DNA from 3 places in the Paractinoplanes hotanensis genome. Region 2 is predicted to be linked to each of the others. Evidence: riboswitches for the same ligand, from Rfam matches in the RefSeq annotation. Region 2 holds a riboswitch; each other region holds the start of a gene.
The links. A riboswitch is a leader RNA that binds a small molecule or an ion and turns the genes downstream of it on or off. The one in region 2 is predicted to bind cyclic di-AMP.

Region 1: it holds a riboswitch for cyclic di-AMP, as region 2 does, so the genes downstream of both, LXN57_RS17930 (coiled-coil domain-containing protein) here and LXN57_RS45525 (LysM peptidoglycan-binding domain-containing protein) in region 2, are expected to answer to the same signal.
Region 3: it holds a riboswitch for cyclic di-AMP, as region 2 does, so the genes downstream of both, LXN57_RS31715 (C40 family peptidase) here and LXN57_RS45525 (LysM peptidoglycan-binding domain-containing protein) in region 2, are expected to answer to the same signal.

What each region holds. Positions count from the first base shown of each region.
Region 1 is NZ_JAMQOL010000022.1:93,233-99,082, forward strand. It holds gene LXN57_RS17920 (glycoside hydrolase family 65 protein) at 21-2,384, shown strand; gene LXN57_RS17925 (coiled-coil domain-containing protein) at 2,458-3,486, opposite strand; cyclic di-AMP (ydaO/yuaA leader) riboswitch at 3,490-3,622, opposite strand; cyclic di-AMP (ydaO/yuaA leader) riboswitch at 3,834-3,967, shown strand; gene LXN57_RS17930 (coiled-coil domain-containing protein) at 3,971-5,011, shown strand; gene LXN57_RS17935 (ABC transporter ATP-binding protein) at 5,158-5,850, opposite strand, start outside.
Region 2 is NZ_JAMQOL010000084.1:19,541-25,390, forward strand. It holds gene LXN57_RS45510 (M4 family metallopeptidase) at 1-1,999, shown strand, start outside; gene LXN57_RS45515 (PP2C family protein-serine/threonine phosphatase) at 2,106-3,350, shown strand; gene LXN57_RS45520 (STAS domain-containing protein) at 3,347-3,700, shown strand; cyclic di-AMP (ydaO/yuaA leader) riboswitch at 3,856-4,001, shown strand; gene LXN57_RS45525 (LysM peptidoglycan-binding domain-containing protein) at 4,004-4,624, shown strand; gene LXN57_RS45530 (WGR domain-containing protein) at 4,763-5,850, opposite strand, start outside.
Region 3 is NZ_JAMQOL010000046.1:131,742-137,591, reverse strand. It holds gene LXN57_RS31720 (AMP-binding protein) at 1-1,287, shown strand, start outside; gene LXN57_RS31715 (C40 family peptidase) at 1,328-1,795, opposite strand; cyclic di-AMP (ydaO/yuaA leader) riboswitch at 1,820-1,951, opposite strand; gene LXN57_RS31710 (FAD binding domain-containing protein) at 2,316-3,191, shown strand; gene LXN57_RS31705 ((2Fe-2S)-binding protein) at 3,195-3,689, shown strand; gene LXN57_RS31700 (aerobic carbon-monoxide dehydrogenase large subunit) at 3,686-5,850, shown strand, end outside.

The DNA of each region.
Region 1 (5,850 bases), on a different contig from region 2:
GATTTTCGAGAGGCACCACCGTGATCCGTGAACGGGCATATCCCGTGGACCCCTGGCACATCCGGGAGACGCGACTCGACCTGGATCTGCTGGCCCAGTCCGAGTCCGTGTTCGCGCTGGCCAACGGTCACATCGGGATACGCGGGAACCTGGACGAGGGTGAGCCGCACGGCTTGCCCGGCACCTACCTGAACTCGTTCTACGAGCTCCGCCCGCTGCCGTACGCGGAGGCCGGCTACGGCTTTCCCGAGTCCGGCCAGACGATGGTCAATGTCACCAACGCCAAGCTCATGCGGCTGTTGGTCGACGACGAGCCGTTCGACGTGCGCTACGGCGAGCTGCGGTCGCACGAGCGCGTGCTCGACCTGCGGGCCGGCACCCTCGAGCGCACCGTGGAATGGGTGTCTCCTTCCGGACAGGCGATCCGGGTCCGCAGCGTACGAATGGTCTCCTTCACCCAGCGTGCCGTGGTGGCCTTCCTGTACGAGGTCGAGCCGCTCGACGGCCCGTCCCGGCTCATCCTGCAGTCCGAGCTGGTGGCCAACGAGCAGCTCCCGCCGATGAGCAAGGACCCGCGGGTCGCCGCCGTGCTCGACCACCCGCTGCAGGCCGAGGAGATGCTCGAGCAGCGCACCGGCGGTCTGCTGGTGCACCGCACCAAGGCGAGTGACCTGCGCATGGCGGCCGCGATGGAACACCTGGTGGAGACGCCGGGCAAGCACGCGGTGACCACCGAGGGCCACCCGGACTGGCTGCGGACGACCGTCGCCTGCAAGCTCGAGCCGGGCCAGAAGCTGCGCGTGGTCAAGCTGGCCGCGTACGGCTGGTCCAGCCACCGCTCGCTGCCCGCCGTACGCGACCAGGTCGGCGCGGCACTGGCCAGCGCCCGGCTGGACGGCTGGGAGGGCCTGGTCGAGGCCCAGCGCGACTACCTGGACGCCTTCTGGGACCACTCCGACGTCAAGGTCGAGGGCGACCCCGAGGTGCAGCAGGCGGTCCGCTTCGGACTGTTCCACACGCTCCAGGCCGGCGCCCGGGCCGAGCAGCGGCCGATCGGCTCCAAGGGCCTCTCCGGGCCCGGATACGACGGCCACACGTTCTGGGACGCCGAGACCTTCGTGCTGCCCGCCCTCACGTACACCCAGCCGTCCGCGGCGGCCGACGTGCTGCGCTGGCGCCACTCGACGCTCGACCTGGCCCGGGAGCGGGCTCAGACGCTCGGTCTGCAGGGTGCGGCCTTCCCGTGGCGCACGATCCGCGGGCAGGAGTGCTCGGCCTACTGGCCGGCCGGCACGGCGGGCTTCCACATCGGCGCCGACATCGCCGACGCGGTCCGCCGCTACGTGCAGGCCACCGGCGACTACGACTTCGAGCGTGAGGTCGGCCTCGAGCTGCTGATCGAGACCGCCCGGCTGTGGCGCTCGCTGGGGCACCACGACCGGCACGGCCGCTTCCACATCGACGGCGTCACCGGCCCGGACGAGTACACGGCCGTGGTCGACGACAACATCTACACCAACCTGCTGGCCCAGCAGAACATGCTGGCCGCGGCCGATGCGGCCAAGCGGCACCCCGACCTCGCCCGCAAGCTGGGCGTGGACGACGAGGAGACGGCGAGCTGGCGGGACGCGGCGGCCTCGGTGCACATCCCGTTCGACAAGGAGCTGGGCGTCCACCAGCAGTCCGAGGGCTTCACGCGGCTGCAGGAGTGGGACTTCGAGAACACCCCACCCGAGGCGTACCCGCTGCTGCTCAACTACCCGTACTTCGACCTGTACCGCAAGCAGGTGGTCAAGCAGGCCGACCTGGTCATGGCGATGTACATCCGCGGTGACGCCTTCACCCCGGAGGAGAAGGCCCGCAACTTCGCCTACTACGACGCCCGTACGGTGCGCGACTCGTCGCTGTCGGCCTGCGTCCAGGCCGTGATGGCGGCCGAGGTGGGCCACCTCGAGCTGGCCCACGACTACCTGGGCGAGGCCGCCCTGATGGACCTGCACGACCTGCACCAGAACTCGCGGGACGGCCTGCACATCGCGTCGCTGGCCGGCACGTGGATCTCGCTGGTGGCCGGTCTGGGCGGCATGCGCGACTTCAACGGTCAGTTGTCGTTCGCGCCGCGCCTGCCCAGCCGGATCAACAACCTGGAGTTCTCGCTGCTCTGGCGCGGGCTGCGGCTGCGGGTGAACGTGACCGCGGAGGACGCCACGTACTCGCTGCGCAACGGCGGCGGATCGGCTCGCCTGGTGCTCCAGCACCACGGCAAGGACGTCGAGGTCACCCAGGTCAAGCCGGTGACGGTGCCCATTCCACCGGCGCACCCGGTCGGCCCCGCGCCGGTCCAGCCGGCGGGGCGTGCTCCGGTTCGGCGGGCCACCTCGTAAGCGGACAGCAAAAGGGGCCCCGGATTTCTCCGGGGCCCCTTTTCGCGTACTCGAGGCTTCTCGCCTCTCGATATCAGAGCATCGACACGTGCACATGGTCGGTGTGCGCGCTTGGCCCGCTGTAGGAACTCCAGCCCCTGGTCGGGAACCAGATCTGCTTGTACCAGATGACGTAATAGATGCCGAGGCGGTCGGCATTACGCACGAGGAATGCCATCAGGTTGTTGCCGTAGGTCTTCATGTCCGCGTTGTGCGCGACCGCGAAGCCCCGATCCTGCAACGACCAGTCGCAGGCCCGGCCCTTCGGGTGTTCGAACGGCCCGCCGTTGCGATGACAGCCGACGAACCGATCGAAGCCGGCCTTCTGCGTTTCCTTCAACATGTGCAGCGTGCGCGCGGTGATGCAGCCGCCGGTCGTCGGGTCGTCGACGTTGCAGGGCAGGCTCGGGAAGCCGCCGTTCGAGTCGCGCGGAGCCGGCGCCGCGGTCGGTGACTCGGCGAGCACGACGCCCTGGGTCAGGCTCTGACCGCCGACCAGGGCGAGGGCCTTGTCCGCGGCCTCTTTCTGCTTGCGCATCACGACCAGGCTGGTCTGCTGCTTCTTGACCTCGGCGTCGAGCGCGGCCTTCTTCGAGTTGACCTGGTCGATCGCCTTGTTCAGCTCGGCCAGCTTGCGGTCCTGAATGGTGTTGATCTCTTCGAGCGAGACGGCCTTCTGCAGGAAGTCGCTCGAGCCCTGGCTGCCCAGCAGGAAGCCGGCCGTGCCGAGGTGGCCGGTGCGGTACTGCTGCGCGGCGATCGCGTTGACCTCGGGCAACAGGGCGAGGCGCCGGCCCTGGGCCACCTTGATCTCGGCGGCCAGCCGCTTCTGCGCCTTCGTCGACCTCGCCACCGCGGCCTTGGCGGCGACGAATTTGCGGTTCGAGGACTCGATGACGTCGTCCAGAGTCGCGTTCTTGGCGACTGAGCCGCCCGCCTCGTCGGGCGTGGCCGAGGAGCCATCAGGCTCGGCGCTCGCCGGGGAAGCGGGTGCGGCCAGGAAAGACAGGGCCACGATCGGCGCCAGGGCAAGCATCAGCCACCGGCGGGGTCGTACGGTCAATGCAGTTCCTTCCGGTAAACCGCCGACCGGGTTAGCTGACGGGTTCGGGACGGAAGCGATCCCTACCGCTTGCGCGGATACACCCCACTGACCTGGTTCCCCGGCTCGCCTCGCGGCGATTGGGCGGTGGCCTGCCGGCACCTCGGGGGCGGTGCCTCGGTGGCAGAACCGGCGGCCAGTTTACCCGAGAGTTCGCTTCGCTTCAGCGCTGCGGAATGGCAAATTTCGTAGTCATGCCAACACATTCCGTAATTCTCGTGACTGATGGTCGTGGTCGAATTGCACTGCGTGCGATAACTGTCGATTGCTCGATGAGTTGGGTATGGTCGGTGGCGGTCCTCACCCCCAGGGGGCCGCCGCCTAATCGCCTTCACGGCGAGCCGGGGAACCAATCTTTCCGGGGTGAATCCGCGCAAGCGGTAGGGATCACTTCCGTCCCGAACCCGTCAGCTAACTCGGTCGGCGGCCGACGGAAGGAACAGGTGTGCGGCACAAGACTGTCCGGCGAAGATTGGCATCGTCATTGGCGTTGCTCATCGCGATCTCCGGCCTCGCGGTCGCGGTGGCCGGTCCGGCCGGCGCGGCCCCCGGCGACAACGGCGACGACGGCGAGGGCGCTCCCAAGTCCCTGATCCAGCAGCTCCAGGCCGCCTCCAAGGGCTTCCTCGAGGCCCAGGAGGCGCTGACCAACTCCCGCAAGCGGCAAACCCAACTGGCCGCGAAGGTCAAGCAGCTCGACGCCGAACTCGGCCCGCGCCAGGCCGCGATCGACGAGATCGTCCAGCAGTCGTACCGCACCGGCCGCCTCGGGCCGATGACCGCGCTGCTCACGGCCAACTCGTCCGGCAGCTTCCTCGATCGGGCCGAGACGCTCGAGACCGTGGCGGTCAAGGAAAACGCCGCTGTGGCCGATCTGAAGGCCAACCGGGACGCGCAGCAGCGGGCCAAGCTCGCCATCGACGCCGAGGTGCGCAACCAGCAGAAGCAGGTCAACCTCATGGCCAAGCGCAAGGTGCAGGCCGAGAACGCGCTGAAGGCGGCGAACGCCGGCGAGGACGCCGACGAGCCGTCGGACAGTCAGGCCAGTTCGAGCAACAAGGCCAGCCCGGCTCCGCGCAACCGGGACGGCTCGCTGTCCGAAGAGGGCTGCACCCGGAAAGACCCCACCACCAGCGGCTGCCTGACGCCCCGCACGCTGCACGCGCTCAAGGAGGCTCAGGCCGACGGGTTCACCCGCTACGTGGCGTGCTTCCGCGAGCAGAACAGCGGCGAGCACCCCAAGGGCCAGGCGTGCGACTTCGCGGCCGAGAAGAACGGCTTCGGCGGGGTCGCGTCGGGCGGTGACAAGACGTACGGCACCCGGCTGGCCAACTACTTCATCAGCAACTCGAGCCGGCTGGGCGTGCTCTACGTCATTTGGTTCAAACGCATCTGGCTGCCGAGCAGTGGCTGGAAGTCGTACTCCCGAGGAAACGGGGACCCTTCCAGCGACCACACGAACCACGTGCACCTCTCGGTGCGGTAACTCTGGCTCCGCTTCGCTCCGCGAGCGAGCGCCTTTGTAGCTGGTGAGATGGGACGCGATTTTCCGCCGTCCGCAAACCCTGCGGCCGTCGAAAAACCGAGCCCCATCTCACCAGCGGCGCTCGCGGGCCTACGCCTCCTACCTACTCACTTGTTGACGTAGGTCTCGTACTCCTTGAGCACGTCGTCGGTCAGGCCGTCGGCCCGGATGACGCCGGATTCCAGCCAGATGGTGCGCTCGCACGTGTCCCGGATCGACTGCTCGCTGTGGCTCACCAGGAAGACCGTGCCGGCCTCCTTGCGCAGGTCGCGGACCCGTTGCTCGCTGCGCTTGCGGAACTTGGCGTCACCGGTGGCCAAGGCCTCGTCGATCAGCAGCACGTCGTGCTTCTTGGCCGCCGCGATCGAGAACCGCAGCCGGGCCGCCATGCCGGACGAGTACGTCTTCATCGGCAGCGAGCTGAAGTCGCCCCGGTCGTTGATGCCGGAGAACTCGATGATGCCGGGCGCCTGCTCCTTGACCTCGGCCGGTGACATGCCCATGGCCAGGCAGCCCAGCTCGACGTTGCGCTCGCCGGACAGGTCGTTCATCAGCGCCGCGTTCACCCCCAGGAGGGATGGCTGGCCGGCCGCGTAGATGCCGCCGCCGCGCTCCACCGGCAGCAGCCCGGCGATCGCCCGCAGCAGCGTCGACTTGCCGGAGCCGTTGGTGCCGATCAGGCCGATCGCCTCGCCCTTGTAGGCCACGAAGCTGACGCCCTTGACCGCGTGCACCTCGCGCACGGCCGCGCTCTTCTTGCCCGTCATGATCCGCTTGAGGCTGGCCAGCGGGCTGTTCGC
Region 2 (5,850 bases):
CGTCGCCGGCGGTGATCTGGTCATCCGCACCAAGGCCGACGGCACGTACGCGGGCTCCTCGGTCGGTCTGGTCAAGCCCCTCAGCCTGGGCACCAAGCCGTCGGTCAGCGCCGAGCGGGCGGCGGCCACGGCCAAGGGCGAGTTCGAGGGCGCCATCACCGGCGCCGGGAAACCGGAGCTCTTCGTCGACGCGACCAGCGGCATCGGCCGGCTGTCGTGGGAGACCGTGATCACCGGGTGGCAGCCGGACAAGCAGACGCCGTCGCGCTTCCACGTCATCTCCGACGCGCTGACCGGGGCCGTCGTCGGCTCGTACGACGAGATCGAGAACGTCGCCGGCACCGGCAACAGCATCTATTCCGGCGCGGTCGCGCTCGAGTCCACGGCGGCCGGGTCCTCGTACAACCTGGTCGATCCCACCCGCGGTGGCGGCCTGACCTGCGACATGAACAACCGTACGTCGGGCGCCTGCACCACCTTCACCGACGCCGACAACACCTGGGGCACCGGGGCCGCCGCCGACCGGCAGTCGGCCGCGGTCGACGCGCACTTCGGCGCCGCGGTGACCTTCGACTACTTCAAGGACGTGCACGGCCGCAACGGCATCTTCGGCGACGGGCGGGGCGTGCCGTCGCGGGTCCACTACGGCAGCAACTACGTGAACGCGTTCTGGGACGGCGCGCAGATGACCTACGGCGACGGCAGCGGCAACGCCAAGCCGCTGGTCGCGCTGGACGTGGCCGGGCACGAGATGGCGCACGGCGTCACCGAGAACGTGGTGCCGGGCGGCCTGACCTACTCCGGCGAGTCCGGCGGCCTGAACGAGGCCACCAGCGACATCTTCGGCAGCATGGTCGAGTTCCACGCGAACAGCGCGACGGACGCCGGCGACTACGACATCGGCGAGAAGATCGACATCAACGGCAACGGCTCGCCGCTGCGCTACATGTACAACCCGACGCTCGACGGGCGCTCGCACGGCTGCTGGTCGACGAGCACCCGCAGCGTCGACGTGCACTACTCGTCCGGCGTGGCCAACCACTTCTTCTTCAACCTGGCCGAGGGCAGCGGGGCCGGTCCGTACGGGACCTCGCCGGTCTGCGGCACGGCCGACCCGGTGGTGGGCATCGGCAAGGAGAAGGCCGCGAAGATCTGGTTCCGGGCGCTCGACTCGTACTTCGTCTCGAACACCGGCTACGTCAGCACCGCGACCCCGGGCAACACCGCGCGGGCCTATTCGCTGTCCGCCGCCAGCGACCTGTACGGCTTCTGCGGCGCCGAGTACAAGGCGGTCCAAGCCGCGTGGACCTCGGTGAACGTGGCCGGCGCCGACGAGGAGTGCTCGACCGGCAACGACTTCTCGGTGGCTCTCTCGGCGGCGACCGCTGCCGTCGGCCCCGGCGAATCGACCACGGTCACGGCGACCACCGCGCTGGTCAACGGCGAGGCGGAGCCGATCACCTTCGCGGCCGGCGCCACCCCGGCCGGCGTGACCGTCTCGTTCGAGCCGGCCACCGTCACGGCCGGTGAGTCCACCACGATCACAGTGAGTGCTGACGCCACCGCGGCACGGACGAGCGGAGCGATCCGGATCACCGCGACGGCCCCGTCGATCACCCGGACGCGGGACCTGACGGTCACGGTCAACAGCGGCGCGCGGTGCGCCGCCACCAGCACCACGGCCGTGCCGATCCCCGACAACACGACGGTGACCAGCACCGTCACGATCGACGGGTGCACCGCCACGCCGTCGGCGACGAGCGGGGTCGAGGTGCACATCCGGCACACCTACATCGGTGACCTGGTGGTCAGCCTGATCGCCCCCGACGGCACGGCCTACGTCCTGCACAACCGGGCCGAAGGCAGCACCGACAACATCGACCGGACGTACGCGGTCAACCTGGCCGGCGAGACTGCCGACGGCACCTGGACCCTGCGGGTGCAGGACGCCGCCACGGTCGACACCGGCGCCCTGACCGGCTGGACCCTCTCGCTGTGACGGATCGCGGTGCCCGCCGTCCGGGCGGGCACCGCTGTCCCCCGCACGCTCCGGACGACGCCCGACCGGCTCAGCCCGGTGCGCGCGCGGACATAAGCTGAGTGCCATGGATCGAGCGACCGACCTGCGCTGGTACGAGGCGCTGCAGCAGATCTTGGCGGGCGCCCACCTGTGGCGTCCGGACGAGGTCGCCCCCGCCCTCGACGTGGTGATGGCGCGGCTCAGGATCCGCACCCGCATCTGGGTGGTCAACTACGAGCAGACGGCGCTGACCCCCCTGCCGCAGCCGGGTCCGGCGCCCGAGGTCCTGCCGATCGACGGCACCCTGCCGGGCCGGGTGTTCACCCGGGTCCGCTCCGCTCCGGCCGGCGACGGGCCCGGCTACCGCTGGTGGACCCCGATGGTCGACGGCACCGACCGCCTCGGCGTGATCGAGTTCGTCGGCGGTGACGCCGCCGTGGCCCGTGAAGAGGCCTTCCCGGAGCGTTGTGAACTGGTCGCCGGCCTCGTCGGCCACCTGATGAACAGCGCGAAGCAGCGCGGCGACCACCTGGAACGGGCCCGCCGGTCCCAGCCGATGTCGACCGCCGCCGAGCTGCTGTGGGCGTCGCTGCCACCGCTGACCGCCAGCTTCGACCGGGCCGTGGTCAGCGCCGTCCTCCAGCCCTGCTACGACGTGGGCGGGGACGGATTCGACTACGCAGTCGACGACGGTGTCATGTGGCTCGCGGTGCTGGACGCGGCGGGCCGCGGGCTGGAGGCCGGCCTGACGTGCACGGTCGCGCTGGCCGCGCTCCGGGCGGCCCGGCGGGCCGGCGGGGGACTGGTCGATCAGGCGCGGGCGGTCGACACCGCGCTGACCGGGCAGTTCCGCGACAGCCGCTTCGCCACCGCCGTACTGGCCGAACTGCACCTGGACACCGGCCGGCTGCGCTACCTCAACGCCGGGCATCCGGCCCCGGTCGTGCTGCGCGGCGGGCGCGCGGTGCTCGAGCTCAAGGCCGGTCGCCGCCTGCCGCTGGGCTTGCCCGACGCGGCGGCCGAGGTGGCCGAGGAGACGTTCGAGCCGGACGACCGGCTGCTGCTCTACACCGACGGCGTGACCGAGGCGCGAACGTCCGGCGGCGAACGGTTCGGCCTGTTCCGCATGATCGACCTGGTGGAACGCAACGCCGCAGCCGCGCTGCCCGCGCCCGAGACGGTGCGCCGGCTGGCCCGGGCGGTCATCGAGCACCAGGGCCGGCCGCCTGCCGACGACGCCACGCTCGTGCTCGTCGAGTGGTCGGCGGCCGCTTCGTTGAATACTCTGCCGACGGCAACGCAGCCGGACGAGATCGAGGAACCAGCATGACCGAACAGCTGACGGTGACCGTCGGTAAGGCCGACGGCCGGGACACCGTGCTGACCGTGAGCGGTGAACTCGACCGTGACGTCACTCACGTGCTCGAGGAAGCCGGCGAGGCCGCGCTGGCCTCCGGCGTCGAACGACTGGTGCTCGACCTGCGCGGCCTGACGTTCTGCGACTCGAGCGGCCTGCGCATCCTCGTCCAGCTGCACCGGCTGGCCGAGGACCGGGGCGTCTCGCTGCGCCTGGCCGAGCTGCACCCGTCGGTCTCGACGGTGGTCGAGGTCGTCAACCTCGACCGAATGCTTGCGCTGTACCCGACGGTCGCGGCTGCGCTGCTCCGACCTGCGGGTTAAGGCCGATACGGGCCACTCGCCGGGACATTCGCGGATCTGAGAGCCTTTTCACCTTCCGCCCTTCGGGCTTGGCCGTACGGGCCCGGGCGTGGATACCGTCGGCCGGTCCGCGAACGTGGACGCCCCGGGCGGAACGCCGAATCCCTGCCGCCGCCCCGAGGGAAACGAACCCAGGCATGGAGCGGGGGAACCACACGTTCCTCGGCGCGCCGACGCGCGCCTCGGGGTGAAGCCGCCACGTGCGGCCGGGCACCTCAGCCCGAACCCGACAGCTCACCTCGCAGGCGTGGAGGTAGCTCTCTCATGGCATTTGCACAGAAGACCCGTGTCGCGCTCGGACTGGCGGCCGCGGGTGTCGCCGGCGCGGTCAGCCTGCTCGGCCCGGCCTCCCCGGCCCAGGCCGCAGTGAACTGGGACGCCATCGCCAAGTGCGAGTCCGGTGGCAACTGGAGCATCAACACCGGCAACGGCTACTACGGTGGCCTGCAGTTCAGCCGCAGCACGTGGAAGGCGTACGGCGGCACGAAGTACGCCGCGACCGCGAACAAGGCCACCAAGGCCGAGCAGATCAGAATCGCCGAGAAGGTGCTGAAGGGCCAGGGCATCGGCGCCTGGCCGACCTGCGGCAAGAAGGCCGGCGCAGCCAAGGCAGCCGCCAAGAAGTCGACCGCCGCGAAGAAGTCGGCGACCGCGAAGAAGTCGGCGACCGCGAAGAAGTCGGCGACCGCCAAGAAGGCGACGGCCGCCAAGAAGTCGACGGTCAAGGCCACGGGCAAGCACTACGTCGTCCGCTCCGGCGACACCCTGGCCAAGATCGCCGCCAAGAATCACGTCAAGGGCGGCTGGAAGACCCTTTACCAGCTGAACAAGTCGATCCTGGACAGCCCGGACATGATCTTCCCGGGTCAGCGCCTGGCGCTCTGACCGCTACCGCCCCGGCCCCGGTTGCGGGGCCGGGGCGGCTCGGAGCCGATCGAGCACGCTCGGAGCCTGCGGCGACATCGCCGTGGGTGCGGCCACGCTCGGTGCAGGCGGCGGATCTCGCCGTGGGTGCGGCCACGCTCAGAGCAGGCGGCGGATCTCGCCGTAGGTGCGGTAGAAGCCGCCGCGGGCGGCCTCGCGCACGCCGGTCACGACGTAGCGGCTGCCGCGTTCGCGGATGCCCTTGGGGAACTGGACCTGCCAATCCTGGTGGTAGCCGGACGAGACCACGCGGATGCGCAGGCGGCCGCCCTCTTCGATGCACTCGACGACCACGCCGCCGGCGATGTCGTGGACGACCTCGACCGTTGTGGACGGCACGACGGCCGGCATGCGGGGCGGGGCCTTCACGTCGACCGGCTCGGGGATCGTGCCCGCGACGGCGGCCTGGATGGCCGGCTCGCTCGCGTCGATGCAGGACAGCGATCCGTCGGTGGTGACGATGTAGAGGCGCTCGTCGTGGTATTGCATCGAGTAGGCCGAGCCGCAACCGGTGGACAGCTTCCACAGGCGGGCGCCCGAGGTGTCGAAGCAGTAGATCGAGGAGCTGCTGTCGCCGGCGAAGATGTAGCGACCGTTTTCGGCGGTGGCGCAGGAGAAGACGGGGGCGTCGCACTCGTACGTCCGGCGGTGGACACCGTTCTTGCCGAGCTGGACGACCTGGCGCCGCCCGGTGCCGGCGTAGAGCGAGTCGCCCTCCTGCCAGCCGAACAGCACATTGCTGGTTCGCGTGTTCCACAGCTCCTGCCCGGTGCGCCAGTCGTAGCTGGTGACGCCCTTGGAGTGGCCGTGGTGCACGGCCCGGGTGTCGCAGCGGACCATCCAGGCGCTGGAGCCGTGGCCCTGACGGCGCCAGAGGAACTCGTCCTCGTGGTCGATGGCGGCGATGCCGCCGCCGGAGTCGGAGACCCCGAGCACGCCGTCGTGGATGTCGAGCCAGTAGATGTCGATGTCGGCGGCGATGCGGTAGGCCAGCCGGGGCACCTTGCCGGAGAGGTCGTAGACGTTGCCGTCGTCGCAGCCCGCGTAGATCCAGTCGTCGTCGGCGACCAGGCACTTCACGCCGTCGGGCAGGCGGAACTGCTGGAGCACCTCGGCGCCGTGGCTGAGCGTGGTGATCAGGCCGCTCTCGTTGCCGACCATGCACACGTCGTCGTCGACGAAGATGC
Region 3 (5,850 bases), on a different contig from region 2:
CAGGCCGATGCCGTACGCGACCCGCAGTCGGCGCTCTCGCGGCACGAGCTGCTGGGACGAGCGTCCGCGCTGGCCGCCGAGATCACCGGCCGCCGCATGGTGGCCGTGCGGGCCACGCCCACCGTCGACACCGTCGTCGTGATCACCGCCGCGCTGCTGGCCGGCGTGCCCGTCGTACCCGTGCCGCCCGACGCCGGCGAGCTGGAGCGGGCCCACATCCTCGGCGACTCCGGGGCCGAGCTGATCGAGGCGCACGCCACCGGCGCCGATCACGGTGTTCCGGACGAGCCCGATCCCGACGCGCCCGCCCTGGTTCTCTACACCAGCGGCACGACCGGCCCGCCCAAGGGCGCCGTGATCTCGCGCCGCGCCCTCGCCGCCGACCTCGACGCCCTCGCGCAGGTCTGGCAGTGGACCGCCGGCGACACTCTCGTGCACGGCCTCCCGCTCTTCCACGTGCACGGCCTGGTGCTGGGGGTGCTCGGCCCGCTGCGGATTGGCTCCCGGCTGTCGCACACCGGCAGGCCCACACCCCAGGCGTACGCGGCCACGCCCGGCACGATGTACTTCGGCGTCCCCACCGTCTGGTCCCGGGTCTGCGCCGCCCCCACCGAGGCTCGCGCCCTGCGTTCGGCCCGCCTGCTCGTCTCCGGCAGCGCGCCCCTGCCCGCCCCGGTCTTCGACGAGCTCCGCACCCTGACCGGCCAGGCGCCGGTCGAGCGCTACGGCATGACCGAAACCCTGATCACGGTGAGCGCCCGGGCCGACGGCGAACGCCGCCCGGGGCAGGTCGGCCTCCCGATCCCCGGCGTCGAGACCCGCCTGGTCGGCGACGCCGGCGACCCCCTCGACGAGCCGGACACGATCGGCCACCTGCAGGTGCGCGGGGCCACCCTGTTCGACGGCTACCTGGGCCGGGAAAGACCCGAGGGGTGGTTCGTCACCGGCGACGTCGCGACGATCGGCGCCGACGGGTGGCACCGCATCGTCGGCCGCGCCTCGACCGACCTCATCAAGACCGGCGGCTACCGCGTCGGCGCCGGCGAGGTCGAGGACGCGCTGCTGCTGCACCCCAGCGTGCGGGAGGCGGCCGTCGTCGGCACACCCCACCCAGACCTCGGAGAGCAGATCACCGCGTACGTAGTCGCCGAAGGCGTCACCGAGCGTGCCCTGATCGCCTGGGTCGCCGACCGCCTGGCCGCCCACAAGCGCCCGCGGTCCGTGCGCCTGCTCGACGCCCTGCCGCGCAACGCTATGGGCAAGGTCCAGAAGGGAGCCCTGCGGTGAGCGTCACGTCCTACGAGAACGGCCTCTGACGGCCGGCCCGTCAGCCGGCGACGCGGGCGAAGCGGACCTGTTTCCAGTTCCAGATCTTGGCCAGCTTGACGCGGTCGCCGGGCTTGGGGGCGTGCCAGACCTGGCCGGCGCCCGCATAGACGGCCACGTGGTAGGCGCGGCTGCCCGAGACCCAGAAGACCAGGTCGCCCGGGCGGGCCGCCGCGCTGGTGATCCTGCGGGCGGCACGGTACTGGGCCTGCGCCGTGCGGGGCAGTTTCTTACCGGCCTTGGCGTACGCGAAACCGGCGAGCCCGGAACAGTCGAACGCGCTCGGTCCCTGAGCGCCGTACCTGTAGGGCTTGCCCCTCTGGGCCCGGGCGAAGGCGACGACCTTGAGCCCGCGGGCGGCGACGACCGCTGAGGCTGTTGGTGCTGCCGCGGCGGCCGCGGGGGAGACGAGCATGGTGGTGGCGATGACCGCCGCCGCGGCAACGAGCAGCAGGCGGCGCAGCGTCATGGGGAAAGACAAGACGATCCTCGGTCCTTCAACCGCCTGCGAGGTTAGCTGTCGGATTAGGCCTGAAGGCGGCCCGCCGCTCGCGCGACTTCACCCCGAGCCGGTCCGTGGACCGGCGATGTGGTTCCCCCGTTCCCGCCCGTGGAAGTTTCCTGTCGATGTCAGGTCGGGCCGCCCACAGGTGGGCGGGACTCGGCGTCCCGGGGCGGCACGGGATGACGATCGGCCGCGGTCGGCGATTCTGACCTTTTCGCAGCCGTCCCGGCGGCAACAGTTGTCACAGATCGGAATCCCCGTCCGAAGTCGTTCCGGACATCCGGTATCAGCAGGGAGTGACCGGCGCGATTTCCGGCGGGCCGATCGGTGAGCCTCGTCACCCAATTCGTGCTGATCGCCGACGATTCGGGGCCGGCCGAACACCCCCAGGCGATCACGCAGAGCAACCTAAGGCATCTCTTAGGTAGCTGTTGACATTGGATCGCGCTCAGGAAAGATGCTCGGCAATCGCAGGAGGTGCAGGGTGCAGGTGCCGGCTCCGTTCGAGTACGAGCGTGCCACCAGTGTGGACCAGGCCATCGGTCTGCTGGAACGTCTGGGCAGCTCAGCGCGTCTGGTCGCGGGCGGTCACAGCCTGCTGCCGATGATGAAGCTGCGGCTGGCGAACTTCGACTATCTGATCGACATCAATCCGTTGCACGCCGAGCTGGGCTACATCCGGTTCGCCGGCGACGAGGTACGCATAGGTGCTCTGACCCGTCACCGCGAGCTGCTCGAGTCCGACGAGCTGGCGGCCGCGTTCCCGATCTTCCGCGACGCCGAGCGCGTGATCGCCGACCCGATCGTCCGCAACCGCGGCACGCTGGGCGGCTCGCTGTGCCAGGCCGACCCGTCGGAAGACCTGTCGGCGGTGTGCACGACGCTCGACGCGAGCTGCGTCATCCGCGGGCCGGGCGGCTCGGAGCGGGTCGTGACGATGGAGGAGTTCCACGTCGGCCCGTACGAGACGGCGGTCGGCGACGACGAGATGCTGACCGAGATCCGGCTGCCGCTGCGGCCGGGTGGCGGCAGCGCGTACGAGAAGGTCGAGCGCCGCGCCGGCGACTGGGCCGTGGTCTCGGCCGGCGCCGCGGTGTGGCTGGCCGCCGACGGCACGATCGCCGACGCCCGGGTGGGGCTGGCGGCCGTCGGGCCCAACACCACCGGCATCCGGGAGGTCTCGGCCGCGCTGCGGGGCCGCGAGCCCGCCGAGGAACTGTACGAGCAGGCCGGCGCGATCGCGGCACGCAGCTGCGACCCGGCCACCGACCAGCGGGGCAGCGCCGACTACAAGCGCCACCTCGCCGACGAGTTGACCAGGCGGACGCTGCGCGCGGCCGTGGCCCGGGCGAGGAGCTGAATCATGCAGGTCACGATGACCGTCAACGACGTCGAGGTCACAGCTGAGATCGAGGGCCGGCTGCTGCTCGTGCACTTCCTGCGCGACACGCTGAGCCTGACCGGCACGCACTGGGGCTGCGACACGAGCAACTGCGGCACGTGCGTGGTCTGGCTCGACGGTGAACCCGTCAAGTCGTGCACCGTGCTCGCCGCCATGGCCGACGGGCACGCCGTCCGTACGGTCGAAGGCCTGGCCAAAGGGGCCGAGCTCGACCCGATCCAAGAGGGCTTCATGCAGTGCCACGGCCTGCAGTGCGGGTTCTGCACCCCGGGCATGATGATGACCTGCCGCGCCCTGCTCGACAAGAATCCCGACCCGACCGACGCCGAGATCCGCGAGGCCATCTCGGGCCAGATCTGCCGGTGCACGGGCTACTCCACGATCGTCCGGTCGGTGCGCTGGGCCTCCGTGCACGAGGCGGCCGAGGCGCAGAAGCAGGAGGCGGCGGCGCAATGACCACAGTCGAGGAACCGCGGACGTCGACGTTCGACGACAACGACCAGAAGCCGGTCGGCTTCGGTCGCATGCTGCGCAAGGAAGACCCGCGGCTGCTGCGCGGTCGCGGCCGCTTCACCGACGACGTGCAGCTGCCCGGCATGCTGCACCTCGCGATCCTGCGCTCGCCGTTCGCCCACGCTCGCGTGGTGAGCGTCGACACCAGCGCCGCCGAGGCCGCGCCGGGCGTCAAAGCCGTGGTCACCGGCGAGACCCTCAAGGGGCTGGGCCTGGCCTGGATGCCGACGCTCTCCAACGACGTGCAGGCCGTGCTGGCCACCGACAAGGTGCGCTTCCAGGGGCAGGAGGTCGCGTTCGTCGTCGCCGAGGGCCGGTACGCCGCCCGCGACGCGCTCGAACTGATCGACGTCGAGTACGAGGTGCTCGACCCGGTCATCGACGTGCGGCAGGCGCTCGCGCCGGACGCGCCGCTGATCCGCGACGACCTCGAGGGCAAGGCCGACAACCACTGCTTCGACTGGGAGACCGGCGACGCCGACGAGACCGAGGCCGTCTTCGCCCGGGCCGACGTCGTCGTCCAGCAGGACATCGTCTACCCGCGCGTGCACCCGGCCCCGATGGAGACCTGCGGCGCGGTCGCCGACTTCGACGCGGTCGAGGGCAAGCTCAAGCTGTGGTCGACCACCCAGGCCCCGCACGCGCACCGCACGCTCTACGCCATCGTGGCCGGCCTGCCCGAACACAAGATCCAGGTGATCGCGCCGGACATCGGCGGCGGCTTCGGCAACAAGGTGCCGATCTACCCCGGCTACGTCTGCGCGATCGTCGGCTCCATCGTCACCGGCAAGCCGGTGAAGTGGATGGAGGACCGCTCGGAAAACCTGATCAGCACCGGCTTCGCCCGCGACTACATCATGCGCGGCGAGATCGCGGCCACCCGCGACGGCAAGATCCTGGGCATCCGCACCAACGTGCTCGCCGACCACGGCGCGTTCAACGGCACGGCGGCGCCGGTGAAATACCCGGCCGGCTTCTTCGGCGTCTTCACCGGCAGCTACGACATCGAGGCCGCCTACTGCAAGATGACCGCCGTCTACACCAACAAGGCGCCGGGCGGCGTCGCGTACGCGTGCAGCTTCCGCATCACCGAGGCGGTCTACCTGGTCGAGCGCATCGTCGACTGCCTGGCCGCCGAGCTCGACATGGACCCGGCCGAGCTGCGCCTGAAGAACTTCATCCAGCCCGACCAGTTCCCGTACACGACGAAGACCGGCTGGGTCTACGACTCGGGCAACTACGAGCCCACGATGCGCCAGGCCATGGACATCGCCGGCTACGCCGACCTGCGCAAGGAACAGGAAGAGAAGCGGGCCCGCGGCGAGCTGATGGGCATCGGCATCTCGTTCTTCACCGAGGCCGTCGGGGCCGGGCCGCGCAAGAACATGGACATCCTGGGCCTGGGCATGGCCGACGGCTGCGAGCTCCGGGTGCATCCGACCGGGAAGGCGGTCGTACGGCTGTCGGTGAAGACGCAGGGGCAGGGCCACGAGACGACGTTCGCGCAGATCGTGGCGGAGGAGATCGGCATCCCGCCGGCCGACATCGAGGTCGTGCACGGGGACACCGACCAGACGCCGTTCGGCCTGGGCACGTACGGAAGCCGCTCGACCCCGGTCTCGGGCGCGGCCGCCGCCCTGGTCGCCCGCAAGGTGCGCGACAAGGCGCAGCTCATCGCCTCGGCGATGCTCGAGGTGACCGTGGCCGACCTGGACTGGGTGAAGGGCTCGTTCCAGGTCAAGGGCGACCCGGCCAAGGCGGTCACCATCCAGCAGATCGCGATGCGCGCCCACGGCGCCGGCGACCTGCCCGCGGGCGTCGAGGGCGGGCTCGAGGCCCAGATCTGCTACAACCCGTCCAACCTGACCTACCCGCACGGCGCGTACATCTGCGTCGTCGACATCGACCCCGGCACCGCGCAGGTCAAGGTGCGGCGCTTCATCGCCGTCGACGACTGCGGCACCCGGATCAACCCGATGATCATCGAGGGGCAGGTGCACGGCGGGCTCACCGACGGCGTCGGCATGGCCCTGATGGAGATGATCTCGTTCGATGAGGACGGCAACTGCCTCGGCGCCTCCCTCATGGACTACCTCATCCCGAC